Regions from separate parts of the Actinopolyspora sp. BKK2 genome, predicted to be linked through region 2. Evidence: riboswitches for the same ligand, from Rfam matches in the RefSeq annotation. Region 2 holds a riboswitch; each other region holds the start of a gene.
What was found. Region 2 has a riboswitch for thiamine pyrophosphate ahead of thiC (phosphomethylpyrimidine synthase ThiC). Riboswitches for the same ligand answer to the same signal wherever they lie in the genome.

Region 1 (3,266 bases), on a different contig from region 2:
GCGGCCGCTGCCGGTGCCAGTGGCACGGCGATCGTGATCGACACGAACTACTACACCAACAAGCACCGTTCGCTGATCGAACGCGGCTCGGGGTGGTCCCTGAGCACCGATCTGAGCACGTCCCAGCCGCCGACGGGCGGGTTCGACCCGAAGACGCTGCGCAAGCTGCGCGCCGCCAAGGTCTCGCTCGCGCGCCGGATCTACTGAACCGAGGTGCTGCCCGCGCACTCCGACCGGCTCGCCGGTCGGAGCCCCACCGGCCTCGCCCGGGCTCCGAGCTCGTGGTTACCCCGTGCGGGCACCTCGAGGGTTCACTCCACGTGGTCGCCCCGGCGGGGGAGCCAGCGCGCGGTCGGCCACTCCTGCTTCTCCCAGGCGCTGTTCCAGAAGAGCCACTCGTACTCGCTGCACCGGACGAAAGCCGTGAGCATCCGCTCGCGGGTCCGCTCGTCGGCGGCGGCGGCCAACCTGTCGGTCAGCTCCCTGGCTCCGCGCACCGTCGCGGCGAACTCCTCGTCGGCGTAGGTCGCTATCCACCTGCCGTAGGGGTGCCCGGAGGTGTCCCCGGTCCGCTCCAGGATCGTGCTGCCCACGTGCTGGTACACCCAGAAGCACGGCAGCAGCGCGGCCACAGCCACCGGGTAGGGCTCGCTCTGCGCGCTCGCCCGCAGGTACGAGGTGTAGGCCAAGCAGGTCGGCGAGGTCTCGATGCCGGACATCTCCTCCGCGGTGAGACCGAGCTGCTCGACGTAGCCCGCGTGCAGCCTGCGTTCCTCGGCCAGGGCACCGTGCGCGCTGCCCGCGAGGAAGGCCGAGTCAGCCGGGTCCTCGGCGCGCGCCGCCGCCGCGGCCAGGGCTCTGGCGAACCCGAACAGGTAGCGCGCGTCCTGAACGATGTAGAACGCGAAGCGGTCGCGCTGCAGCGTTCCGTCGGCGAGTGCCAGGTTGAACGGATGACGAACGATCGCGTCCTGCAGCTCGGCCGTGTGCGCCCACGCGGCGGCGCAGAACCCCTCCGGATCGGGCTCGGGCAGTCGACGGTTCATGGCTCTCCTCCCGCCCGGCGCGCGAGCCGGGCGTTCCGGTGGCTGCTCTCGGTGTCCCGGTCCTTCGCTCGCCGGACCGGGGTGTCCAGGTGCTCCGGGCGACCCGCCGGACGAGACGGCCCGCCCGTGCTCAGTCCCATCGGTCGTGGAAGTGGTGCACCGGACCGTGGCCCTGCCCCACTTCGAGCTGCTCGGCGGCGCGCAGCGCCCCGCTCAGGTACTCCTTCGCCTCCCGGACCGCCGTCGCCCAGTTCGGGCGTCGTGCGCGCAGCGCGGCCGTCGCGGCGGAGAGGGTGCAGCCGGTTCCGTGGTCGTTCTTCGTGTCCACCCGCTCCTCGCGCAGGAACTCCACGGCACCGTCCGCGTCCAGCACGTCGACGCTGGAGCTCCCGCCGAGGTGGCCGCCCTTCAGCAGCACCCGTGCGACGCCGAGCCTGCGCAGTCGGGCCGCCTGCGCGGGCATGTCCGCGACGTCGGTGATCTCCTCCGCGCCCAGCAGGTCGGCCGCTTCCGGCAGGTTCGGGGTTATCAGGTCCGCGCGGGGCAGCAGCTCGTCGCGCAGGGCCAGCACCGCCTCCTCGGCGAGCAACCTGTCTCCGCTCTTGGCGACCATGACGGGGTCGAGCACGACGTTCGGCAGGCGGTACCGCTCCAGTTCCGCGGCGACCGCACCGATGATCGCGGCGTCCGAGAGCATGCCGATCTTGACCGCGTCCACCCGCACGTCGTCCAGCAGGGTGCGCAGTTGCTCGGTCACGAACCCGGCCGGCACCTCGTGCACCGCGGAGACCCCCGTCGTGGTCTGGGCGACCAGGGCCGTGATCACCGACATCCCGTAGGTCCCGTGAGCCGAGAACGTCTTCAGGTCGGCTTGCACGCCCGCTCCCCCGCTGGGATCGGTCCCCGCGATGGTCAAGACGTTCCGGATCACTGGCGCCCCTTTCCGAGGGGACGCGCACGCGGGTCGCACCACCGCCCACACGCGGCGGCCGCCGCCGGTCGATCGACTCGCCACCGGCGGGTTCCGACCACGAGCGAGGAGCGCGACGACAGCACAGCAGTACCGGTAACACTGCGACGTCCCTCCGCTAGTACGAACTAGTTCAGGTTCGACGGGTCTTTCTCAGCCCGGTCCGAAATCCGGGCACCCCGCGTCACTCACCGGAATCGTGGGAATCACCCCCGATTCGGTGAGACAAACATAGCAGCGGAGGTCAACAACGCACCGGCTGCGGCCGTTCCAGACCGCTCGGTGCGGGTGCGGCTCGGGGCGAGCGCTCACCCGGCCGGATCGACCGCGGGACGAGCACCGTGGGCGCTCACCTCCACCCGCACCGCCGAGCGCACCTCTCAAACCACTCCGCAGTGCCGCGCGAGACCGGCGGCTATTCGATCAACCCGACCGGAAACCCCGAGATCACGGATTCCCCGGCTCTGACCTGCTGGCGCAGCGTTCCGGTCGCCAGCGCGTTCACGTGGGTGTGGTGCTGCCCGGTGCGCACCTCCGCCAGCGGTTGCCCCGAGTGCACGGGGCTCCCCTCGGGGGCCAGCCACCGGACCAGCACGGCGCGGGCGGTTCCGAACCCTCCGGCTGCGGTGTGTTCGGCGCAGTACAGCAGCTCCGTCATCGATCGTCTCCGGCCATCCTGTTCACGTACCGCGCCCGCCTCGGTCGCTTCCGAGGCGAGGGGCGGGATCGGTTCCCACGGGCGGAGCCTGTACAACGCGGAGTCACCGCGACAAGACCGTGCGGACACTGAGTCCGCTCCGGGGAGCAATCCCCGGTGCAGGTGACCAACCGACTTCCCCGCCCGCCGCGTGGTCCGTGTGACCGCCACTGACGGCGAAATACGTCACACCTGCGGTAAATCACACCACACAGCCGAACCGCACCCGTGAATCGATGCGCACCCCCGGACTAGAGTTGGGGTAATGAATAGCACTACCGAGGGACTCAGCACGCGCTCTCGGCAGGCTGACCAGGACCCCGCCGCAGTATGGGGCCCACTGACCAGCCTCGCCGATGCGGCAGCGCGAACCGCGAGCGACTCCACGACGGTGGCCATCAACCGCGGGTTCGACCGCAACGCGCGCGAACGCGCCCGAGCACTGCGACAGCTGCTCAACGAGCGCGGCGCGAACGCCGTGGAGATCACCCCGGCCCCGGACAGCGAGGAACTGCTGACCGGCACCGAGGTCAATTCGGTGGTCAACCTCGTC
Region 2 (3,266 bases):
TTGTCGTAGGTGGTTGCGCGGCGGCGCCGACGGGTCAGGCTCAGAGCACCTGCGTTGGGGTGACAGGCTTCTCGGGGAGTCGCTTGTCGCGGATGGCCTGATGTCCGGCACGCGAGCAGCCACCTGCGCGGCGAGCGGCCCGCCTCCGGGCGAGAGCGGCCGCCGGCCCCGGGGCCTGCGGCCGCGGTGCGCCCCTCACTCGGCCATCGGCAGATAGACCTTCCCGCCCGCGGCGGTGAACTCCTCGGCCTTCTCCCGCATCCCGGCCTCGATCGCCTCCACGCTGTTGAGCCCGTGCTTGTCCGCGTAGTCCCGCACGTCCTGGGTGATCTTCATGGAGCAGAACTTCGGGCCGCACATGGAGCAGAAGTGGGCGGTCTTCGCCGGTTCGGCGGGCAGGGTCTCGTCGTGGTAGGCCTGCGCGGTCTCCGGGTCCAGCGCCAGGTTGAACTGGTCGTTCCACCGGAACTCGAAGCGCGCCCTCGACAGCGCGTCGTCCCGCTCCTGGGCCCGCGGATGCCCCTTGGCCAGGTCGGAGGAGTGCGCGGCGATCTTGTAGGTGATCACCCCGGTCTTCACGTCGTCCCGGTTGGGCAGCCCGAGGTGCTCCTTCGGGGTGACGTAGCACAGCATGGCCGTTCCGGCCCTGCCGATGTTGGCCGCGCCGATCGCCGAGGTGATGTGGTCGTAGGCCGGTGCCACGTCCGTGGCCAGCGGCCCCAGCGTGTAGAAGGGGGCCTCCCCGCAGAGCTCCTCCTCGCGGCGCACGTTCTCCTCGATCTTGTCCATCGGCACGTGCCCGGGCCCCTCGATCATCACCTGCACGCCGTGCTCGCGCGCGATGTGCGTGAGCTCGCCGAGGGTCTCGAGCTCGGCGAACTGGGCCCTGTCGTTGGCGTCGGCGATCGAACCGGGCCGCAGGCCGTCCCCGAGGGAGAAGGTGACGTCGTAGGAGCGCAGGATCTCGCACAGCTCCGAGAAGTGCGTGTACAGGAAGCTCTCCTCGTGGTGGGCCAGGCACCACGCGGCCATGATCGACCCGCCCCTGGAGACGATCCCGGTCACCCGCTGGGCGGTCAGCGGGACGTAGCGCAGCAGCACCCCGGCGTGCACCGTCATGTAGTCGACGCCCTGCTCGCACTGCTCGATGACCGTGTCCCGGTAGGACTCCCAGGTGAGGTTGGCCGGATCGCCGCCGACCTTCTCCATGGCCTGGTAGATCGGCACGGTCCCGATCGGCACCGGCGAGTTGCGCAGGATGGCCTCGCGCGTCTCGTGGATGCGGCTGCCGGTGGACAGGTCCATGATGGTGTCCGCGCCCCAGCGGCTGGCCCAGACCATCTTCTCCACCTCCTCCTCGATCGAGGAGGACACCGCGGAGTTGCCGATGTTGGCGTTGACCTTCACCAGGAAGTTCTTCCCGATGGTCATCGGCTCGGTCTCCGGGTGACGGCGGTTGGCCGGGATCACCGCGCGCCCGGCCGCCACTTCCGAGCGCACGAGCTCGGCGGACAGCCCCTCGCGTGCCGCGATGAACTCCATCTCGCGGGTGACGACACCGTCCCGGGCCCACTCGAGCTGGGTGCGGTGCTCGCGACCGTCCGTCCAACCGGAGCGCAGCGGATGCAGCCCCCGGTGCACGTCGATCTCGGCGTTCTCGTCGGTGTAGGGCCCCGAAGTGTCGTAGACGTCCAGGTGCTCGCCGTTGCTCAGCTCGACGCGGCGGGCCGGGACGGGCAGCCCCGACTCGGTGCGGTGGTGGACCTTGCGCGAGCCCCGGATGGCGCCCGTGGTGACGCCCGGTGCGGTGATCCCTCCGGGTGCCTGCCCGGACTCCGAGGTGGCCGCTTCGCTCGAATCGGACGGTTGCGGATACACGTCGGCCATGGCCGTTCCCCTCCCTACGCCGGTATTACCCGGTCAGGTTCGTGCGGTCGGCGGCCCCGGAGGATCTCGGCCGCCCTCTCAGCCCGCTTGCGGAGCGAGCTCCCGCGGTTTCAGTTGTCGGCGCCAGACCTTAGCCATCAGGTGGAGCGTCCGCAACGCGACTCCGAACCGCTGACGGCCGGGCGAGGAATCGCTACGCTGCCGAGCAGAGGCGCGGGCACCGGCGCGACAGCGGGAGGACACGATGCGTGACGACCATGACACGGGAGGTGAGCGCGCTGTGGCGCCCGCACCGGTACTCTCGCCCGCGAGTTCGGGGAGCTGCTCGACACCTGGCGGAACCTGGACGTGCCCGAGGGCTGGCGCGCGGATCAGTCGGAGAAGGGGTCCGGATCGCTTTCGGGATTCCAGGAGTGCCCCGCCTCGGTCCAGCCGTTGCGCTTGAGCATCTTCTTCGCGGCCCGCACGTGCCTGCCCGTCAGCCTGCTCAGGTACAGCCTGCCGTCCAGGTGATCGGTCTCGTGCTGCAGGCACCGGGCGAAGTGCCCGGTCCCCTCCACCTCGATCTCCGCACCGTCGCCGTCGGTTCCCCGAACCCTGGCCCAGTCGGCGCGTCCGGTGGGGAAGGACTCGCCCGGCACGGAGAGGCACCCCTCCCAGTCCTCGTCCGGATCGGGCATGGTCAACGGCACCTCCGAGGTCTCCAGGCGCGGGTTGACGACCACCCCGCGGTGGTTGACCCCCTCGTCGTCCGGGCAGTCGTAGACGAACAGGCGCAGATCCACCCCGATCTGATTGGCAGCGAGCCCCACGCCGTTGGCGGCGTCCATGGTCTCGAACATGTCCTCGATGAGGGTGCGCAACTGCTCGTCGTGAGACGTCACTGGCCGGGTCTCGGTGTACAGCACCGGGTCGCCCGCGATGCGGATCGGGTGGACGGTCATGCGCGAAACCATATCCGGTACTTCGGGAGCGGAGGGTTCCCCCGAGGTGAACACGACCGCAGGCGCACCTCGCGCCGACGCGGAGCGCCACGCTGATGTCATCACTCGGGAGCGTGACGTGACCCCGTTTTGATCAAGACATGGTGTAATGCGTAGGGGGCACGAACCGGTGCCTTCCGGTGCGGATAGTCGATCGTGAGGCGAGGTGCGACATGGACGCCGCCCAGATGTTGACCGCACACGAGATCGCGCGGCAGTGCCAGCAGCGCGCGCGCACCGCCGAGCGACCCGAATCGGAATCCGGCGCTGAAGGACCCGCCGAGGAGAGACCCCGCGGGCACTTACGCGCCGTCGAACCTATGACTCAGCCGATCGAGCGCGTTCCCGAACAGGCCAGGGGGAGCGCGGTCGACGAGACCGGCGAGGAAGTCCGCC
Region 3 (3,266 bases), on a different contig from region 2:
TGAAGGCCACGATCCGCCAGGTCCCCGGGTCGGCCAGCACACGCACCGTTTCCGGGCGCAACCCGCGGTGCAGGATGGCCAGCACGGGCCAGGCGAAGAAAACGCCGAGGAAGCCCAGCACTGCGACGGCTCCGCCGAGCAGGAGCGGACGGTGTCCCGCGGATCCGGCGGGCCCGCCGGGGGTGACTGCTCCGGTGCGGCCGGAGCACCGCGTCCGGAACACGATCAGCTCCGCGTCAGCTCACGCCACTGGTTCACCCACTGCTCACGGTTCTTCCGCACGACCTCCGGGCTCATCTCGGCCGATTCGGACGGCCGTGGCGCCACGTCCCGCCAGCTCCGCGGGGGGTCGACTCCCAGCACGGTCGGATAGACGTACATCTGCTCGGAGACCTGGGACTGGAACTTCCACGACAGCAGGAAGTCCATCAGCTCCCTGGCGCGCTGCGGGTGCTCGGCCCCCGTGAGCACCCCGGCGTACTCGACCTGGCGGTAGCAGGTGTTCAGCAGGGCGCGGGTGCGCGACTCGCCGTTCTCCCCGATCTCCGCCGCCGGGGAGGAGGCGTAGGAGAGCACGACGGGGCGCTGCCCGTTGCCGGCGGAACCGGAGAAGTCCTGGTTGTAGGCCTCCTGCCAGCCCGAGGAGATCCGGACGTCGTTGGACATCAGTTGGCGCCAGTAGTTCTTCCAGCCCTCCTGCCTGCCGAAGCGGTCGATCGTGTTCAGCAGGAAGGCCATGCCCGGCGAGGAGGTGGCCGGGTTGGGCACGGCGAGCAGTCCGCGGTAGCGCGGTTCCGCCAGGTCGGCCAGGTTCTCCGGCGCGGGAACGTCGTGCTGGGCGAACCAGGTCTTGTCGATGTTGACGCACACGTCGCCCGCGTCCACGGGGGTGAGCCTCGGGTCGACGGTCGCGTACTCCACCGGGATGGAGCCGGACCCCTGCGGCCGGTAGGGCGCGAAGGCGCCGGAGTCGAGCGCGCGGGAGTAGAACGTGGAGTCCACTCCGAAGGCCACGTCCCCGACGGGGGCGTCCTTGGTGAGCACGAGCTCGTTGGTCAGCGCTCCGGCGTCGCCCATCTTGTTGACGCGCAGTTCGTAGCCGGACTCGCGCTCGAAGTGCCGCCGCGCGTCGTCGCTGATCGCGAAGGAGTCGTGGGTCACCAGCGTGACGGTCTTGGCCTCCGACCCTCCGCCGGTTCCGATCAGCGAACAACCCGCGACCAGCAGCACGGCGGCGGTGGCCACCGCGGCACGCATCCGGCGTGCGGTGTGTCGTTTCAATGGTCCTCCCGAAGACACACCACGAGCAGTGCGACACCGAGCTGATCGCACGCCTCCCTGCGCCGGCATTGTCCGGTTCAGGTTGGACGGTCGAGGACCCCGTGCCCTCCTCTCAGCCCAGCGCACTGGACTCCCGTGGCGGCGGGCAGTCTACTCGACCCGCTCGCGGGCCCGAGAGCCTGTCCGGGGTAGCCGGATCGGCGCTCACCACCCCACCGGTCGGCACCACCGCGAATCCAACCAGCACTCCCGACCAGGGAAGTCCGCTCCAACGCGAGCGCTTACGAGCCTGCGCAGCCCGACCGAACCGCGCGGAAGCACATCAGTCGTCGAGGTCGGACAGCAGGAGTTCGACCACCTCGTACGCGCACCCCCAGGACACCATGACCCCGCTGCCCCCGTGGCCGTAGTCGTGCACGATGCGGGCCCCCTGGTAGTGCTCGGTGTGCAGCCGCACCGCCTCGCTGCGCGGGCGCAGTCCCACCAGCTCCTCGCGAACCCGCACGTCGTGCAGCACGGGCTGGATGGCACCGCACCGCCGCAGGATCCCTTCCGTGACCTGCGGATCGGGGGTCCGGTCCCAGTCGTGCTCGACGGCGGTGCCGCCCAGCACGAGCCGCTTGCCGTGCGGCATGTAGCTCGTCCACTCCCCGACTTCGCTGAGCTCGACGAAGAACTCCTCGAGCCCGGGGTTGTCCACGACCACGTGCTGTCCGGCCACCGGGCGCACCCCGGGATCTCCGACCAGCTCGCGCGCCCCGACACCGGCGCAGTTGACCACCAGCGAGCTCTCCGCTGCCGCTTCGGACAGGCTCGGAACCGTGCTGAGCACCAGCTCCCCGCCCGCGTCCAGGAACCGATTGCCCAGATACTCCATGTAACGCGGCATGTCCACCAGCGGGAGGGTGGCCCGCAGTCCCACCGCGAACCCGGGCGGCAGCTCACCCGCCCCGCACGGCCGGACCCCGTCGAGCAGCCCCAGCGAACCCGGCGGGTTCTCGGGGAACCCCGTTCTGCCCGCCACGGTCCCCGGAGCCGAGTGCACCCCGGTTGCCGGATCGGTCGCGAGTTCGAGGAAGACGCCGTAGGTACGTTCCGCCCAGCGCCTGGCGCAGTCGGCAGGCCACAGCGAGGTCGGGCCCCACACCGCTCCGGCCACGGCCGAAGTCGTCTCGGAAGGGTGCTCGCTGGTTCTGACGCGGACCCGGTGCCCCGCCTCGGCGAGGATCGTCGCGGTGCTCAACCCCTGGACACCGGCACCGATGACCAGCACGGAACGTGAGCGATCATTCACCGGGAAAACGGTACCAACCCCGAACTGGGCGACGCACCCCTTTTGCCGCATTTCGCCGGAAAGGCGGAGAGCCACCGCGATCTCCCCGCGCTCCCCGACCGGGCCCTCAGTCCGGTGCCCGCCACGTCCCGCCGAGCTCGGGGGCCAGCCAGCAACGCGCCCGCTCACCGAAGCCCTCCCGGTCGTGGTCGGCGGCGTTCTCCTCGACCGCCCCCAGCAGCGGCACCCCGGTGAGCCGGGGCAGGTCCACGAGATTGCACCTCTCGGTCGTGCCCGGCTCGGCGGGCCAGCTGCCGAACACGGTGCCGGGACAGCGCAGCCCGCGCCGCAGCACCTCCCGGACGGTCAGCGCCGTGGAGTTCAGCGTGCCGAGACCTGGCGGGCACACCACGAGCACCGCCCCGCCCAGGAGCTCGGCCACGTCGAGCAGCGTGCCGCCCCGGTCGTCGTAGGGCACCAGCACCCCGCCCGCCCCCTCCACCAGGACCGTGCCGTAACCGGCGGGCAGCTCGGCGAGCTCACCGGCGATCAGTTCCGGGGTGACGGGGTGTTCACCGGCGAGGCGCGCTGCCGTCGCGGGGGCGAGCGGATCCGGGTACCGCGCCAGTTCGAGCACGTCCACGCCACCGGCCAGCCGCAGGACCTCGGCGCAGTCGCCCCCGCCCCGGGTTCCGGTCTGGGCCGGTTTGAC

Region 1: it holds a riboswitch for thiamine pyrophosphate, as region 2 does, so the genes downstream of both, thiD (bifunctional hydroxymethylpyrimidine kinase/phosphomethylpyrimidine kinase) here and thiC (phosphomethylpyrimidine synthase ThiC) in region 2, are expected to answer to the same signal.
Region 3: it holds a riboswitch for thiamine pyrophosphate, as region 2 does, so the genes downstream of both, G9Q41_RS12710 (thiamine ABC transporter substrate-binding protein) here and thiC (phosphomethylpyrimidine synthase ThiC) in region 2, are expected to answer to the same signal.

Annotation. Positions count from the first base shown of each region.
Region 1 is NZ_JAANTE010000007.1:11,548-14,813, reverse strand. Features, by position in the region: gene G9Q41_RS15200 (polysaccharide pyruvyl transferase family protein) at 1-207, shown strand, start outside; gene tenA (thiaminase II) at 312-1,046, opposite strand; gene thiD (bifunctional hydroxymethylpyrimidine kinase/phosphomethylpyrimidine kinase) at 1,177-1,977, opposite strand; TPP riboswitch at 2,110-2,208, opposite strand; gene G9Q41_RS15185 (biotin/lipoyl-containing protein) at 2,432-2,674, opposite strand; gene G9Q41_RS15180 (hypothetical protein) at 2,979-3,266, shown strand, end outside.
Region 2 is NZ_JAANTE010000006.1:206,736-210,001, reverse strand. Features, by position in the region: gene thiC (phosphomethylpyrimidine synthase ThiC) at 196-1,887, opposite strand; TPP riboswitch at 1,882-2,003, opposite strand; gene G9Q41_RS14680 (peptide deformylase) at 2,259-2,831, opposite strand; gene G9Q41_RS14675 (DUF3263 domain-containing protein) at 3,044-3,266, shown strand, end outside.
Region 3 is NZ_JAANTE010000005.1:124,731-127,996, reverse strand. Features, by position in the region: gene G9Q41_RS12715 (iron ABC transporter permease) at 1-142, opposite strand, end outside; gene G9Q41_RS12710 (thiamine ABC transporter substrate-binding protein) at 226-1,281, opposite strand; TPP riboswitch at 1,319-1,428, opposite strand; gene G9Q41_RS12705 (FAD-dependent oxidoreductase) at 1,604-2,575, opposite strand; gene bioD (dethiobiotin synthase) at 2,682-3,266, opposite strand, start outside.